Regions from separate parts of the Brevibacillus choshinensis genome, predicted to be linked through region 3. Evidence: riboswitches for the same ligand, from Rfam matches in the RefSeq annotation. Region 3 holds a riboswitch; each other region holds the start of a gene.

Region 1 (5,548 bases), 2.9 Mb from region 3:
TCTGCAGTTGATACGGTACGGCTCGTTGGAGCACGGAAAGATGGAACAATACATCGACATCAGTCTCATGGAAATCGATCGAACCGAAACGGTGCTATCCGAATATCTATCCATCTCCAAGCCTCCGGGCAAGCAAACAGGAAAAACCAATCTATCGCAGCATGTGCAGGTGATCATGGACGTCATGTCGTCTTATGCCATCATGAGCAATGTTGAGATCGAGCTGGAGCATAAGCCGGTGGTCCCTGTATGGATCATCGCAAATGGGGATGAGGTCAAACAGGTACTCATGAATTTTATAAAAAATGCGATCGAAGCTTGCGTGGAAATTCCGCATGCCAAGGTGTCAATCAGTCTGAATCTGGCTGACCGAAGCGTACTTTTGATCATCAAGGACAACGGAGTGGGAATGAGTGCTGACCAGATCAGTCGACTCGGGTCTATTTATTATTCTACGAAATCAAGCGGCACTGGCCTCGGATTGACCTACTCTTTTCAGGTGATTCGCGCTATCGGGGGCTCTGTAGCTGTTCAAAGCGAGCCGAGAGCGGGGACTCGTTTTACCATATCACTCCCGCTGTATGACTTTGAAGAGGAGGCGCCGGCTGCCAGTACGGGTTGATCGCAACCAATCAAAAGGAGGAAGATAAGATGATGAATCGGCCGACAAGTGACGAATACGCCGCTTACTATGGGAAATACATTGCTCTGGTTCCAGATGGGAGTTTGCCAGAATGGTTATCCCGTCAGCTGGAGGAAACCGCAATGATGCTCTCTGGTCTTACAAATGAGCAGGAGATTTTCCGTTACGCTCCTGGAAAATGGTCGGTAAAAGAAGTGCTCGGACATCTCATCGACACGGAGAGAATCATGAGCTATCGTTTGCTGAGGATTGCCAGAGGAGACGAGACTCCTTTGGCCGGATATGAAGATGAGGCTTATGTGCTTCAGGGCTCCTTTGACTCGCGTCCGATGTCAGCGCTGCTGGAGGAGTTCCGGGCGGTGCGCGGATCCACGCTTGCCCTCATAAATGGGGTGCCCGAGGAAGCCTGGACGCGCAGGGGGCTTGCCAATAACAGCGAACTCTCGGCGAGGGCATTGGCCTACATCATCGCGGGCCATGAGCTCCATCACCGCAAGCTTCTTTCGGAAAGATATCATCTCTAGAAATAGCTCCGCCAGTTTCGCTTCAATCATTCAGGGCGGCTTGGGTGCATTCGTTCCGAAATAGCGTGAATTTTGTGTTGACGGATCGGATGGAATTTCTTAGAATAAACTTCAACAGCATACTAGTTCTTATCCAGAGAGGTGGAGGGTCTGGCCCTATGAAGCCCGGCAACCGTCATGAAGTTTGTGACAAGGTGCCAATTCCTGCGAGACTGTACGTCTCGAAAGATAAGAAGCGGGTCACTCGTATACGTGAATGAGAACCTTCTTCTTATCGAAGAAGGTTTTTTTGATTTCTTCAAAACTACATACTTTCTTATCCAGAGAGGTGGAGGGACTGGCCCGATGAAGCCCGGCAACCGTCACGTAGTAGGTGACAAGGTGCCAATTCCTGCAGGATGCTTGCGTCCTGGGAGATAAGGAGAGGGAATGCAGCGATGCCAACCAACCTTCTTCTTATCGAAGAAGGTTTTTTGTTTGTTTTGTTTGACAGACTGCTGATGGGGTGAATGAGATGAGTGCTGGAGTTGTTAAGGTAGGGCTGTTGGGATTGGGAACGGTAGGTGGCGGTGTGATCAAAACCATCCGCTCCCAACAGGAGAAGCTTTCCTCACGCTTGGGAAAACGGATCGAGATCGTCAAAGCGCTGGTGCGCGATTCGGAAAAGGAAAGAGCCGTGGAGCTTGACAGATCTGTGCTGACCACTGACTTTGAAGAAGTGCTCAAGAGTGATGTGGACATTGTGGTGGAGGTCATGGGTGGAGTCGAGCCGACGTATGATTATGTCCGCGCTTTGATTGAAAAGGGATGTCATGTGGTCACAGCCAACAAGGAGCTGCTAGCGAAAAGAGGAACCGAGCTCGTGGATCTGGCCAATCGTCATCAGGTCCATTTGGCTTATGAAGCGAGTGTAGCGGGCGGGATTCCCATCCTCAGCGTTCTGCGCCAATTCCTCCGCACCAATGACATCAACGGCGTGCGCGGTATCCTGAACGGCACGACCAACTTCATTTTGACGAAAATGGAGACCGAGCAGCTGCCGTACCAGGAGGTTCTCAGACAGGCGCAGGAGCTGGGTTATGCCGAAGCGGACCCTCGCTCGGACGTGGAAGGCTTTGATGCGATGTACAAATTGTACATTTTAGCTCAGCTCGTCTACGGAGAGTCGCTGCCGCTCGCCGAGGTGAAGAGGAGGGGCATTGCAGACCTAACCTCCGGGCAGATCCGCATCGCGAGTGAGCTCGGGTATCGGATCAAGCTGATCGCCCAGGCCCAGCAGGCTCCGGAAGGCATTCGCTTATCGGTAGAGCCGACCATGCTGCCGACGAACCATCCGCTGGCCCAAATCCAGGACGCGTTCAATGCTGTGCAGTTGTCGGGGAATATTGTGGGAGATCTTCTGTTTACAGGCAGAGGAGCAGGGGAATTGCCGACTGCGAGTGCAGTCGTGGAGGACCTGGCTTACCTGCTGACACAGCCGTTCACTCCGCATCCGGAGTGGAAGGAAACGGAGGCGGCGACAGGTTCGGTAACCCAGCAAAACGGGGACCATTCCCTCTGTTACCTGGAAGGCTCCGCACCTGCGGCGACGCCCGATCGCGTTTTGCACTTTTTGCGTCACGCGGGAGTGGACGTACACAAGCTCAAGGTACAGTTCGACCTAGGAGGAGTTCTGCGTGCCGGATTGATCACCAGCGGCATGCGTGCAGAGCACGAGGAATTGTTACAGTCGGATTTTGGCTTGCAGGTCCGATGCTTCCCCTTGCTAGGAAGCGTTGAGTGAAGCACGTCCTACAGAATGCAAAAGGCTGCGGAGAAATATATCTCCACAGCCTTGTTTCGTTAACGAATGGAACGGATGTACTCGGATACTTTCTGCAGTCCTTGGCGAAGCATTTCTGTTTCGCAAGCATAGCCAATCCGTACCCAGCCTTCCAAATCAAAGCAGCTGCCAGGAGTCAGGAAGGCGCCGGTTTCCTTTAGCAGACCCTTGCAAAAGTCTACGGATGTAACCGGAAGATCCACTTTCAGCATCGCGGTCGTACCTGCACGCGGTTTTACGTATGTGACGGAAGGCTCCCCGGCCACCCACGCATCCAGAATGGCTAGGTTATCCTTGATGATTTTGCGATTGCGTCCAAGAATCCGATCGTAGTTTTTCATGGCGTGTACCGCCAAAATATCATCGAGCATCCCCACACTGATCGTCGTATAGTCGCGGTGCTTGATGCATTCCTCGATCACATCCTGTGGGGCCGCGATCCACCCGAGGCGAAGTCCAGCCAGCGAGAGGGCTTTTGACATGCTAGAAGTGCTGATCCCTTTTTCGTACAGATCGGCGACGGATGGGACGATGAGGTCATCCTCCTGCAAAAGATTGCGATACACCTCGTCGCACAGCAGGTAAGCCCCGCAGGAACGTGCGATTTCCACGATTCCCTCCAGAAGCTCGCGTTCGATGATTGCACCGGAAGGATTGTTCGGATTGTTGATGCAGATCAGCTTCGTGTTTTCCCGAACGAGGGAGCGCAGCTCGTCCAGGTCAGGCAAGTAGCCGTTTTCCGGCTTCAAATGGAGCAAATCAACGGAAGCTCCGAAAGATTTCGGTACATCATATATTTGCTGATAGGTAGGGTGGACGGAAATGACATGGTCGCCGGGCTTCACGAGCGAATAGAAAACGAGGAAGTTGGCGGCGATGCCTCCGTTCATGACGAGCACTTGCTTCGAATCGATGGTTTCATACAGCTCGGAGACGAGAGTACGGAACTCGGGAGAGCCTTCGATATGGCCGTACGTCAGCTTTTTATCATAGAGGGAACGGAAAAAGTCAGCGGGATTGGTACCGTCGATGGAGATGAGCTCTTCTATGGTCAATGAATCCACGCACGTCTCTGCAATGTTGTAGGTTGCACTCATTTCGTACTTGTTCATCCAGTCTTCTACTGCAAACAGCTTAATATCCATCATGCTTCCTCCTTTTTCATGACCCGAAATGGGCTTACAGCTGGGCGACCGTACCTATGCCTTTTTCTTCCGCTTTTTTGAGAATGTAGTCTGCAGTGATCAGATCCTGCAGGGCGATTCCCGTACTGTCGTAGATAGTGATGTCTTGATCGGACAGGCGGCCTGGCGTTCGGCCCAGAATGACACTTCCGATTTCAGCGACAATATCCTCTTTGGAGATCAGACCTTTTTGGACGGCTACTTTGGTTTCACCGACGTTGATGGCCTGCGTTACGTCATCCACGAAGACGCGAGCGGTTGTAAACAGATTCTCATCAATTTCCTGTTTTCCTGCCATATCCGCGCCGATGCAGGAGAAATGAGTGCCGGGTTTGACCCATTCTTTCATGATGAGCGGCTTGTGCGATGGGGTGGCAGTGATGATGATGTCTGCTTCCCCAGTCGCCCCTCGTATGTCGTCTGTCGCCGCGTACTCAATCTCGATACGATCCAGCAAGGTCTGGTAGAGCTCCCGGTCATCCCGATAGTGCGTAAGAAACATCTCATGGAGCCTTTCTTTTGCCGTGGCACAAAAGTTTGCGGCTTTTTCATAGGAGTTCGCATTGTAGACCGTTACTTTTTTGATGTTCTTCATGGTGATGAGAGTCGCCATGATTTCGTAGGCAGCCAAATGCCCGCAGCCTACCAAAAGGAGATGCTCCGATTCCGGTCTGGCGAAATATTTCGCCCCGATTCCCCCCGCAGCACCTGTGCGCATCAGTGTCACAGGCTCGCCACTCATCATGCCTTTGGGTACCCCTGTTTGGCTGTCCAGCACCAAGACAAAGCCGACGAGAGCCGGAAGATCTTTCGCAGGATTGTCCCCAAACCACGAAACCAGCTTCAAACCGAAAATATGAGCCCCCGTCAAATGACCGGACTTGATGTCCATATCCGCTTTCCCAGGAGCAAATTCATGAAACACCATGGGAAACAATGAAGCCTCTTTTTGTTCCTTCAACGTATAAGCGCGTTCTACCAGCTCGATCACGTGCTTCATATCGAGCAGCTTCTTTACGCTTTCCTGGTCGATCACTCTGAATGGAAACATGCTAAATTCCCCTCTCTCTATCTGGTCTACATGATCTGGCTTTGACTTTAGCATAGAATAAAATAATAATGAAATTAGCGTATTCAATAGTAACCATTGAATTCTTAGAGAACTTACGTGCTTGGGGGGAGCGGGATGGAGCTTCGTACGTTAAAAACATTTCAGGTAGTGGCAGACCAGCTCAATTTAACCAAAGCTGCCGAACTGCTCGGATATACACAGCCTACGATCACGCTGCAAATACAGACGCTGGAAAAAGAAATTGGCCATGCTTTGTTTAATCGGGTCGGGAAAAAGACGTTTCTCACCCCTGCGGGCAAAATG
Region 2 (5,548 bases), 1.1 Mb from region 3:
GTGGCTCATCATCGGTTGGTGCTTCTGCGAGGGGGAAACTTTGATTCCTATCTGGCTGCCGCACTGGGCCATCGGTGTGAAATGACGAGCTGCTTTGCCTGTGTTTTCGTATCGACGATGTATTGGAAAAACTTTTTTAAATACCACAACTTCGCGTATCGTCTGCAAGGCTTGGACGCAGGGATCGTGGTCGGGCAGCTGCTGGAGGTAGCCAAACGGTTTGGTTATGAGGCAGGGGTATACTATCAGTTTTTGGATCGCGCCGTTCACCATCTGCTAGGGGTGCCAGAAAAAGAGGAGGGCGTGTACGCGATCATCCCCCTGTCGGTGGAGCCGCAGATGAGCTGGTTTGCAGACTGCGCCCCAGGGGAGGGGAATCTCACTGCCGCTCAGTTATGTGCAGAACTCCCGGCTGTTATCCATGAGCACGAAATCCGGTCGCGCAGGGTCAAAGAGTATCCGCTCTTGATCAGCATGAGCGAAGCGTCCCGCCTGGAGTCTGTGCAGCAGTTCCGGATGATTGGGAAAGAGAGCATGGACAGTGAGACTGATGCGACGATCGCTCTCCCTATGGTTCGCAGGCTGTCTTATGACTTCGCTTCTGTCTGCAAGAAGCGGTATTCCCCGGAGCTCGACTTCGTGATGGGAAAAGTGAATCAAGAACAGCTAGCAGCTCTTTTGCACGAAACGGCAGTCTCCTTCCCTTATCGCAATGACCTGGATGGTAAGACAACGAATCCCCATCCTCGCGTTTCCTTGTACGGATGCTTGTACAACGTGGAGGGAATCGAAAACGGGGCTTATCGCTACGACGGCGCTTCGCACAGCTTGCAGTCAATACGGCCTGGAGATCATCGGCTCTGGCTGCAATATGCCCTGACGCTTGGGAACGTGAATGTGACTCAGGTTCCCCTGTGCTTCCATGTAGCGGGAGATCACGGCCATCTCCTCTCGACATTAGGCTACCGGGGCTATCGCGTGCAGCAGATGGAGGCAGGAATGCTCGTGCAGCGCATGCTCTTGGCGGCGGGCGCCCTGGGGATGGGAGGACATCCGCTGCTCGGATATGATGGAGGAAGCATCGATGAGCTCTATCTGCTGGGTGACAAAGGAAAGGGAAGCTTGATTCAAATTCCGGTAGGTGGCTATCGACATCGGCCGAGGCTGCAGGGGAGTTTGTCTGGTTAGTCTGAAAGTAAAAAGGCACGCTTTGCAGCAGGTGGCATTCAGTTCTTCCGTGGGAGGGTGATGGATGGCAAATAAAAAACGGAACTGACAGGGCGTATTGTTGTGCCGGGGGACCAGCAATATGATTCGGCACGTCAGGAATTTAACACATTCTTCAATAAATATCCGTTGGTCATTGTTTTCGCTCAAAAAACGCAAGACGTGGTTAACGCCGTGCGATGGGCGTCAAAAAAGAAAGTGCCAATCCGTATGCGGTCCGGACGCCATAACTATGAAGGCTTATCGGTCATGAATGGTGGCATGGTAATTGATGTTAGCGAAATGACCCAGTTGGAAGTAGACCGCAAACGAGGCATAGCTACAGTGGGGACCGGCTGGAGGAACGTTGCTTTAACCGAGAAACTCGGATCAGAAGGACTCGTTGTACCAACAGGGGTCTGTCCTACCCCTGGCATTGCCGGTGTCACTTTGGGTGGAGGTCACAGCATTCTCACTCGCCCATGGGGGTTGACGCAAGATCATCTGCTCGAGGTAGAGATGGTCGATGCAAATGGTCGCGTTCTGCGCGCTAATGCCGATACCAATCCCGATCTCTTTTGGGCTTCGCGTGGGGGGGGAGGCGGCAACTTTGGCATCTGCACTTCCTTCCGCTTTCGAACACATCGCATTGAGACGGTTGGGTATGCCGAAATAAGCTGGGATTTACGCGATCTGAAATCGGTGCTGCGAGTCTGGCAGAACTATACCCTTCTTTCCGCTGACAGGCGACTTACACCCACCCTTTTCATGTCTTCCGGAGTACAGCCGCCAGTTTTAATGCAAGGGGTCTTTCTCGGACCGGCTAAAGAGCTGCGAACCTTATTGAAACCGTTGCTACAAGCTGGCACTCCTCTGAAAGTCACCATCGATGAAATCCCTTGGCTAGAAGCTGCAGCCTTAGTATACGCTAGACAGCCGGCGACACCTTTGCCATTCAAGAGTGTCGGACCTTATGTTTACCGTCTGCTTACAGATAAAGGAATCGATAAGATTGAGCGATTTGTTAATGAGCATCCTCCCGATAATACAGCCTCCGTCTTCTTCCATGGAGTGGGCGGGGAAGTAGCCGAAATACCGAGTCATGCTACTGCGTACTTCTACCGCAAGGCATTGTCGAACGTGACTCTTTTTTCTACTTGGAGTAAGCCGGAAGGGGCTGCTAAAGGTATTCGCTGGGTGGAGGGCTTGCGTCTGGCGTTACGTCCTTTTACCGAGGGCATATACGTCAATACCCCAGATCTCTCAATAAAGAACTGGCCCGAAGAATACTATGGCAGTAACTTCGAGCGACTGACACGCGTGAAAGCTAAATATGACCCTACTAACTTTTTTCATTACCCTCAGAGCATTCCCCCAGCTGGAAACGAAATTTGATGAAGCCGGTGTCGAAGTGAAAATCCCCACATCCGCTCTAAGGATCTGGGGATTTACTCTTGATAAGGAAAAGTGATGGAGAATTTCGTGCCTACGTTCGGTTTGCTGTTTACGGTGACGGTGCCGCCAAACGTATGGATGACGTGATAGGAATACGTAAGACCCAAGCCGGTGCCGCTGGATTTGGTGGAAAAGTAAATGGACCCCAGCCGCTTCATTTGCCCTTCATCCATCCCCACGCCGTTGTCCTTGATGACCAGGATCGCTTTGCCTTCCTCCACCATCAGGGACAGGAACACTCTTCCTTTTCTCACATTGGCGCAGGCCTCGATCGCATTTTTGATGAAGTTGACGAGCACCTGCTTGATCTCATCCGGATTGGCCATGATGGTGACAGACGTTTCCGGTGTACGGACCTCCAACTCCACATTGTGCAGGATCGCAAAGGGCGACATCACGGCGCGCATGACCTTCAGCATTTCCGCGACGTTAACGGGCTCATACCGGTTTGTCAGCGGCTTTGAGATCGCGAGATATTCCGAGAGGATCATTTCCGTCCGTTGAATTTCGTCCATACAGATGTTCATGTACTGGGCGTTTTTGGTCAAATCCGTGGGGTTTTCCTGCATTAATCGCAGAAATCCTTTGACGGCCGTAAGCGGATTGCGCACCTCGTGGGCAAGGGAAGCGGCCACGTGGCTCATTGTCTCGATCTTTTCATTCTGTGCATGCTTGATAAAAATTTCCTTGTCCGATACCGATTTGCTGAAAAGGGACATCAATATCCAGATACCGAGTGAATTCTGCAGCGGAATCACAAGAAAGTGATAGGTAAGATTTTCAACAAAGTAGTGGGGGAAATAGAAATAGGTAAGGGTCAGGGCAACAATGGAAAACACCATGCCTGCCGAAATGGTGAAAATCGTTTTCCGGTGAGTTGTTTTATACGATCTGTACATAAGCAGGGACACCACGAAGGAAAAAACGGCAATCAGCATGGCGACGATCGATCCTTCGCCACCCAAATACAATCGATAAATGACAAATTCTCCAAGCAAAATGAGACCTGTCTGGATACCTCCGTAAACAAGCCCAAAAAACATGATGACATACCGAGTGTCAAAAATGACCCCGTCAATGACACTGGAGGCAAAGGTCATCGCGAGGAACAAGCTGATCGAACTGGTGAAGAGGATGAAGCTCCTGCTGAAATTTCTCATCTTGTCTCGGCAGTAGATATTGAACATCACAAAGGGAATTAATACAAAGAAAAATTGAAGGATGACTTCTTTTATTAGGCTCATCGGGCATCTCCACCGCAGACTGACTAACTATCATTTCCCGATATTTCGACACGCCCTTGCATAATCCCTCCCAAATTGTGGGTGTCTTTTGTCAGATGAACGCAAATTTTTAAAAGACCCAGTTGACAGGTGCGAATGCATTGATTATAGTCTGTATATATTAAAGCAAACGTTTCGAAAATAATAACTACTCTTATCCAGAGAAGGCTGAGGGAATGGCCCTATGAAGCCCGGCAACCTAGCACGCGAGAGGACTCTTGCGCGCCAAGGTGCTAACTCCAACAGGTAACGATACCTGACAGATGAGAGGCGGGAAATCGCTGATTTTAGCCTCTTTCTGTTGAAAGAGGCTTTTCTGCTTGACCTTTTCTGCGACGAGTCTATACACAAGGGGGAACATCCATGAAAAAGAAATTGGGTCTTCTGGTCACGCTGGCACTGACAGCTTCTCTCGCTTTGACAGCGTGCGGCAACGGCGGTGGAGCTGGCACGGCTGCTCCAAACGGCGCGTCTGGCGAGAAAACTAAGAAAATTGCGTTGATTATGCGTCAAAATGTTGGGACTTTTTCGGCGCAATACATCAACGGGGTCAAAAAAGAAGTGGAGAAAAACGGCGGCGAGCTGACGGTATTCAATGCGGACACCGATCTGGCGAAAATGGCTTCCAATCTCGATGCAGCGGTCAACCAGCACTTTGACGGCATCCTGATCGACCACGGTACAGCAGAAGCGCTGCAGCAAGGAACGCAAAAAGCGGTAGACAAGAAGATTCCTGTCGTCCTGTTCGACACGGACATCAAAATTCCGGGCGTGCCGATTGTAGCGCAGGACGACCAAAAGCTGGCTGACCTGAGCCTCGAGAAGCTGGCTGCGGACAATGGCAACAAAGGAAACATCGTGAAGATTTGGGTGGCAGGCTTTGCGCCTATGGAAAAACGTCAAATCACGTACGATGCATTCTTGAAGAAATATCCGGATATCAAAGAAGTAGCGGCTTTCGGTTCCGCGACCAACAATACCGCTCTGGATACGCAATCTCAGATGGAAGCGATCCTGAAGAAATATCCGAACAAAGGCGACATCACGGCAGTATGGGCAGCATGGGATGAGTTCGGTAAAGGTGCTACACGTGCGATCCAGCAAGCAGGACGCACCGAAATCAAAGTGTACTCCATCGACCTGAGCGATGAGGACCTGCAAATGATTCAGGAGCCAAACTCTCCTTGGGTAGCGACTGCTGCAGTTGACCCGTCCAACATCGGCCGCATCCAGGCGGAGACCGTGTTCAAGAAAATCAAAGGGGAAGAGGTTCCGGACAACGTCAACCTGACACCTGTTCTCGTGAAACAAGATGATCTGCCTAAGGACAAAAAAGTGACGATGGGCGATCTTTCCCAATACGTGAAAGAGTGGGGCAAGTAAGATCGGATAGAATGGCAGGCGATTCCCGTTGAACGCTCAACGGGAATCTTCCTTATCTAGGGGGTGTAAAGATTGGCAACCTTACAAATGCAAGGAATCGAGAAGCAATTTTCCGGTGTGCCTGCCCTGAGAACGGTGAATTTTGAAGTGAAGGCTGGAGAGGTACACGCCTTGCTGGGGGCAAACGGGGCCGGGAAAAGCACCTTGATGAAAATTCTCAC
Region 3 (5,548 bases):
TGTAATGATGGCGTTAGGTTTCTGCTTGGCAGTGATCTCAACACCGGCATTCGCTGCTTCCTCTACCTACCAGATTAAAGCAGACGACACCTTCTACAAAATTTCCAAACAGCATAATGTGCCTTTGGCATCGATTCTACAGGCTAATCCCGGAGTAGATTCACAGAACCTGCAACCGGGGCAGACGATCCAGCTGCCAGTTGCCAAACAAGTGAAGACAGCTTCAGGTCCAACTCGTCCTTACAGCAAAATAATCAAAGCTGTGGCGACCGCCTATACAGGATCCGCGAAGGAAAACGGCGGATGGGCAGGGGTGGATTACTTAGGAAACCCGCTCAAAGTGGGTACGATCGCAGTCGATCCAGATGTGATCCCACTTGGTTCCACTGTATACATCACAGGGTACAAGCATGGCGCGCTTCCTGCGAACGGTATGATCGCGAAAGCAACCGACATCGGTGGTGGGATCAAAGACGCGCGCGTGGACATTTATGTGCCTGGTCATGATGCAAGCGATTTCGGCATGCAAAACGTTCAAATTTATGTGTTGAAGTAGTTTTGTTCGAGCGGTAATAACCTGAAAATGATCGAAAGGGCCTCCTGCATTTCTGCAGAAGGCCCTTTTTGCGCTTCTTTTGTTTGAACTATGCCGTGACCTGCTTTACCGCCGCTTTCAACGCCTGCTCCAAATCCCCAATGATATCCGCTATCGACTCCGTGCCGATCGACAGACGGATCAACCCTGGGGTAACCCCCGCTGCTGCCTGTTCTTCCTCGTTCATCTGTTGGTGAGTGGTGCTCGCAGGATGGATGACCAATGACTTGGAGTCTCCCACGTTAGCCAGGTGGGAGAACAGCTTCACGGATTCGATCAGCTTTTTCCCTTCGTTCAAGCCGCCGCGGATGCCAAAGGTGAGGATAGCGCCAGCGCCTTGAGGCAAGTATTTCTGTGCCAGCTCATGATTCGCGTCGCCCTCGAGTCCAGGGTAGCTGACCCATTCGACAGCAGGATGGGAAGCGAGATACTGTGCGACTGCCAGAGCGTTTTGGCTATGACGCTCCATGCGCAGATGCAGGGTCTCCAGCCCTTGCAGGAACAAGAAGGAGTTGAAAGGAGCTACGGCAGCCCCGATGTCTCGCTGAAGCTGGACGCGCGCTTTGATGATGTAAGCGAGCGGTCCGACAGCTTCGGTGTAAACGACACCGTGGTAGCTTGGATCCGGGGTAGTCAGGCCAGGGAACTTGCCGTTGTTCCAGTCAAACTTGCCAGAGTCTACGATGATTCCGCCGATGGCTGTGCCGTGTCCACCGATGAATTTGGTCGTGGAGTGGACGACGATGTCTGCACCGTGTTCGAAAGGACGGCACAGGATCGGGGTGGCAAACGTATTGTCGACGATCAGAGGAACGCCATTCTCATGAGCAATGTCCGCAATGGCTTGCAGATCAGCTACGTCAATGCGCGGATTTCCGATCGTTTCGCAGAAAAAGGCTTTGGTATTCTCATTGATGTATGCCCGGAAGTTTTCCGGATTGGAATGGTCGACGAAATGGACCTTGATGCCAAGGCGCGGAAGAGTGTGGGCGAAAAGGTTGTAGGTGCCCCCGTAAAGGCTGCTGGATGCAATGACTTCATCGCCAGCCCCAGCGATGTTGAGAATGGAGAAAGTGATGGCTGCCTGACCAGAAGCGGTTGCCAGCGCACCGACGCCGCCTTCGAGCAGAGCGACCCGTTTTTCAAATACGTCCTGTGTAGGATTCATGATGCGCGTATAAATGTTGCCCATTTCTTTGAGCGCGAACAAATCTGCCGCATGATCGGTATCGCGGAAGACGTAGGAGGTCGTTTGATAGATCGGAACCGCGCGTGAACCTGTTGCGGGATCGGGCTCCTGCCCTCCGTGTACGGCAATCGTTTCCGGCTTCCATTGTTGCTGATCAGACATGACCATCTCTCCTTTTTTTCTGTGGGTATGATAAGGTATAAAAAAACGGAGCTATCCTCTGAGTAGAAGAAGCTCCGGTCATACACGGACTCTCGTTCATCTCTCAGAATCTATGGATTCTGCAGGAATTGGCACCTCGCATCGTTACATGCAGGTTGCCGGGCTTCGTCGGGCCTGTCCCTCCACCACTCTTGATGAAAACCGAAATCTGTTGTTGTCTTAATTGTATGAAAAGGAATACTTTACTGTCAATATTCAATAATTCAGTTATCAGGGAGGATTAAATGGGAATATCAGATAATCAGCAGCAGACAGGGAAAAAGAGCATGGCATTGCGAGCGGCGTGGATCATTCCGAACGTGCTTTGCTACTTTCTTCTTATCTATATGGGGGTATTTGTAGGCAAAAACGCTGAGCACTTGGAGGAGATCAATCGGCTGGCCATCTGGTTGTTTATGCTAGTCGTGATGTTCATGGTATCGGCGTTCGGTACGTTTCGTATCGTGTACTGGATCAAAAAAGGAAAGCTGTGAACGGAATCGGAATCAGCGGCCAAACAAAAAAGGGCACGTGCTGTGCCCTTTCTGTACGAAAGAAATTAGTCCTTTTTGATGGTTGCGTGAGTTCCGTCGCAATTTCCTTCTGCGTTTTTGGTTTGACCGCATCTACAGGTTCCCATTCTTTTCCCCTCCTTTTCTTCTCTAAATAATCATTATAGATAATTAACTAATTACATACAACTTGATTACGATTAGTAATAAGGTTATGCTGATTTTGGCAAGATTTCGTTTTTTGGACAAAGCGAGGGCTTTCGAAAAGCAGTAGCACGTATGATATGATTGGTTAGAAAACAAGCGGATATTTTTACATAGCAGGGGGTATTAGTACGATGAGTAATGGCGTAAAGGAAATAACTCCAGAAGAATTGCTGGCAAAGCTGGATGCCAATGAAGAGGTGCAAGTGATCGACGTGCGTGAAGTCGATGAGTGGAATGCCGGGCACATCAAGCAAGCCAAGCTGATTCCTCTAGGCTTTTTGCCGCATCGCATCGAGGAGCTGGACAAAGATGTTCCGATCGTGATGGTTTGCCGCAGTGGAGCACGCAGCCATATGGCAACCGAATACTTGACTGCACAAGGCTTTGATGCAGCAAACATGGTAGGCGGAATGCTGGCGTGGCCAGGAGAGAAAGAACTGTAAGGATAGGCAGGGGGAGGAAGTAAATCGTGAGTGAAAGCAAAGTGCAGCAGCAGGGAGGGGCTCTGCAGCGTCATTGGTTTACCGTGCTTTCCGGCGTGTTAATTCTGGCGATTGTCGGTGTGTTCGGGTACAACTACATGACCAAAGAGCAGATTCCTGTCATGAAAGCACTAAACGACTTTTCTTTGGATAACACCAACGGGTCCACGTACACTTTCTCGGAGGGAAAAGGGAAAGTACGCTTGGTTGAATTCATGTTCACCAATTGCCCGGATATTTGTCCTGCGACTACGTACAACATGTCCAAGCTGCAGGATCAATTGAAGGAAAAGGGATTGTTTGGGGATAAGGTCGAGTTCGTGAGCATCACGTTCGATCCCGACTTTGACACTCCTGAAGTTTTGCAGGCGTATGCCGAGAAATTTAAGGCGGATAGAAGCGGATGGAAATTCCTGCGCGGGGATGCCCAAGCCATCGAAAAGGTGACAAAAGACTTTGGCATCGCCGTGATGAAGCAGCCGGATGGCTCGTTTGCCCATACCGCGCGCATGTTCCTCGTCGATGAAGACGGAAACATGCGCCGCGCGTACGGGATGGCCGCCGAAATGGACATGGAGCAGATGATGAAAGAGATGGAGGAGCTGGCTGACTAGCTTACCTCGTTTCCTCAAAGCGGACTTTCAGGACCTTTTCGGTTTTCGTTTCAAATTCAATATGAACCAATAACGCCCGCATGCGATTGTTCTCCTGGAGCAAGAGCTTGAACGTCTCCTCTGACGTTGTGGGCGTTTTTGTTTTTCTGCCTACGTGCAAGTAATCGACCACTTTGGCGTTCGGGTAGGTCTTCATGGTTTGCTGCATGGCGATTTTTCCCCATTTGGCATAGGGAGGTTGAGCTTCCGCGATCGGGCTTGTCCACATTAGCGTGATGCCCAGCAGAAGGGCGGTAAGAATGGCTGTTCCCTTAGATTTCATCGGTCTCGACTCCCTTTTCATTGATGTGAGGCTCCAATGTGCGGTAGTTTGCCCATTTCCTTACCGAAAAAGCCGGGTTTCTTGCTTTCTACCTCACGGATTTTGTACAATTTTCCAATGGGCAAGTGCGATCATTGGATAAGGCTCTGGCTGATCGCCTTTTCTTCGCATGGAATACAAGACAGGATGAAACGAACGCCTCGCGTTGTGTTACAATAAGAATGGCATGCTTGGTTCGGGTTCCCAAAATCATGCACGATGAAGTTAGGAGGAAAGAGATTGAGCGACGTTAAGATTTTCGCAATGGGCGGCCTCGGCGAGATCGGAAAAAACATGTACTGCGTCGAGTATGAGGATGAAATCATCATGATTGACTGCGGGGTGAAATTCCCTGAGAACGAGATGTTCGGGATCGATCTGGTCATCCCCGATGTTTCCTATCTGGTGGACAACCAGCATAAAATCAAAGCACTTTTGTTGACGCACGGACATGAAGATCACATCGGGGCGATTCCTTATGTGATGAGACAAATCAAGGTGCCAATTTACGGTGGTCGTCTGACCCTGGGCTTGGTCAAGGCGAAGCTGGAAGAGCACCGCATGCAAAACGATGTCAAACTGATTCCGATTTCGGAAGACACGGAAATCTCCTTTGATCGGTTGAAGGCGACGTTTTTCCGAACGAACCACAGTATTCCTGATTCGTTCGGGGTTGTGGTGAACACACCTGAAGGCATGGTCATCCATACAGGCGACTTCAAATTCGATATGACACCGGTCGGACAGACGACGGAGTACGGCAAAATTGCCCGCATTGGCGCGAGCGGAGATGTATTGGCTCTGCTGTCGGATAGCACCAACAGTGAGCGATATGGCTTTACGATGTCTGAGCGAACTGTCGGCGAAGGCATTCTGGATGTGGTCCGCAAAGCGCGCGGCCGCATTATCCTCGCGACGTTTGCTTCCAACGTTCACCGCTTGCAGCAGGTCGTAGATGCTGCCGAGCAATGCAACCGCAAAGTGGCGGTTATCGGGCGCAGCATGGAAAAGGTATTTTTGATTGGACAAGAACTGGGCTATATTCAGATGCCTGAGGGTATGCTCATCGACATCAAGCACATCGACAACTACGCGGACAATCAGGTATTGATCATTTGTACGGGCAGTCAGGGCGAGCCGATGGCAGCTTTGACACGGATCGCTTCCGGTTCACACCGCACGGTTTCGATTTATCCGGAAGATACCGTCATCATCTCGGCCTCGCCGATCCCTGGCAACACGATCAACGTGAGCCGCACGATCGACAAGCTGTACCGGGCAGGCGCCAATGTCGTCCTCAACCAGGACTTTGACATCCACGCCTCCGGACACGGAAGCAGCGAAGAGCTGAAGCTCATGCTGAACTTTATTCGTCCCAAGTACTTCG

Evidence for each region. Region 3 has a riboswitch for S-adenosylmethionine ahead of JNE38_RS02585 (homocysteine synthase). Riboswitches for the same ligand answer to the same signal wherever they lie in the genome.
Region 1: it holds a riboswitch for S-adenosylmethionine, as region 3 does, so the genes downstream of both, JNE38_RS19045 (homoserine dehydrogenase) here and JNE38_RS02585 (homocysteine synthase) in region 3, are expected to answer to the same signal.
Region 2: it holds a riboswitch for S-adenosylmethionine, as region 3 does, so the genes downstream of both, JNE38_RS27670 (sugar ABC transporter substrate-binding protein) here and JNE38_RS02585 (homocysteine synthase) in region 3, are expected to answer to the same signal.

What each region holds. Positions count from the first base shown of each region.
Region 1 covers NZ_CP069127.1:3,772,892-3,778,439, reverse strand. Annotated here, with positions in the region: gene JNE38_RS19055 (sensor histidine kinase) at 1-622, shown strand, start outside; gene JNE38_RS19050 (DinB family protein) at 652-1,167, shown strand; SAM riboswitch class I at 1,294-1,402, shown strand; SAM riboswitch class I at 1,481-1,590, shown strand; gene JNE38_RS19045 (homoserine dehydrogenase) at 1,682-2,950, shown strand; gene JNE38_RS19040 (aminotransferase) at 3,010-4,137, opposite strand; gene JNE38_RS19035 (ornithine cyclodeaminase family protein) at 4,169-5,224, opposite strand; gene JNE38_RS19030 (LysR family transcriptional regulator) at 5,360-5,548, shown strand, end outside.
Region 2 covers NZ_CP069127.1:5,532,226-5,537,773, reverse strand. Annotated here, with positions in the region: gene JNE38_RS27685 (SagB family peptide dehydrogenase) at 1-1,188, shown strand, start outside; gene JNE38_RS27680 (FAD-binding oxidoreductase) at 1,285-2,601, shown strand; gene JNE38_RS27675 (ATP-binding protein) at 2,655-3,905, opposite strand; SAM riboswitch class I at 4,096-4,214, shown strand; gene JNE38_RS27670 (sugar ABC transporter substrate-binding protein) at 4,308-5,327, shown strand; gene JNE38_RS27665 (sugar ABC transporter ATP-binding protein) at 5,400-5,548, shown strand, end outside.
Region 3 covers NZ_CP069127.1:469,290-474,837, forward strand. Annotated here, with positions in the region: gene JNE38_RS02580 (3D domain-containing protein) at 1-556, shown strand, start outside; gene JNE38_RS02585 (homocysteine synthase) at 645-1,946, opposite strand; SAM riboswitch class I at 2,040-2,147, opposite strand; gene JNE38_RS02590 (hypothetical protein) at 2,231-2,479, shown strand; gene JNE38_RS02595 (rhodanese-like domain-containing protein) at 2,836-3,147, shown strand; gene JNE38_RS02600 (SCO family protein) at 3,174-3,800, shown strand; gene JNE38_RS02605 (DUF3889 domain-containing protein) at 3,802-4,068, opposite strand; gene rnjA (ribonuclease J1) at 4,381-5,548, shown strand, end outside.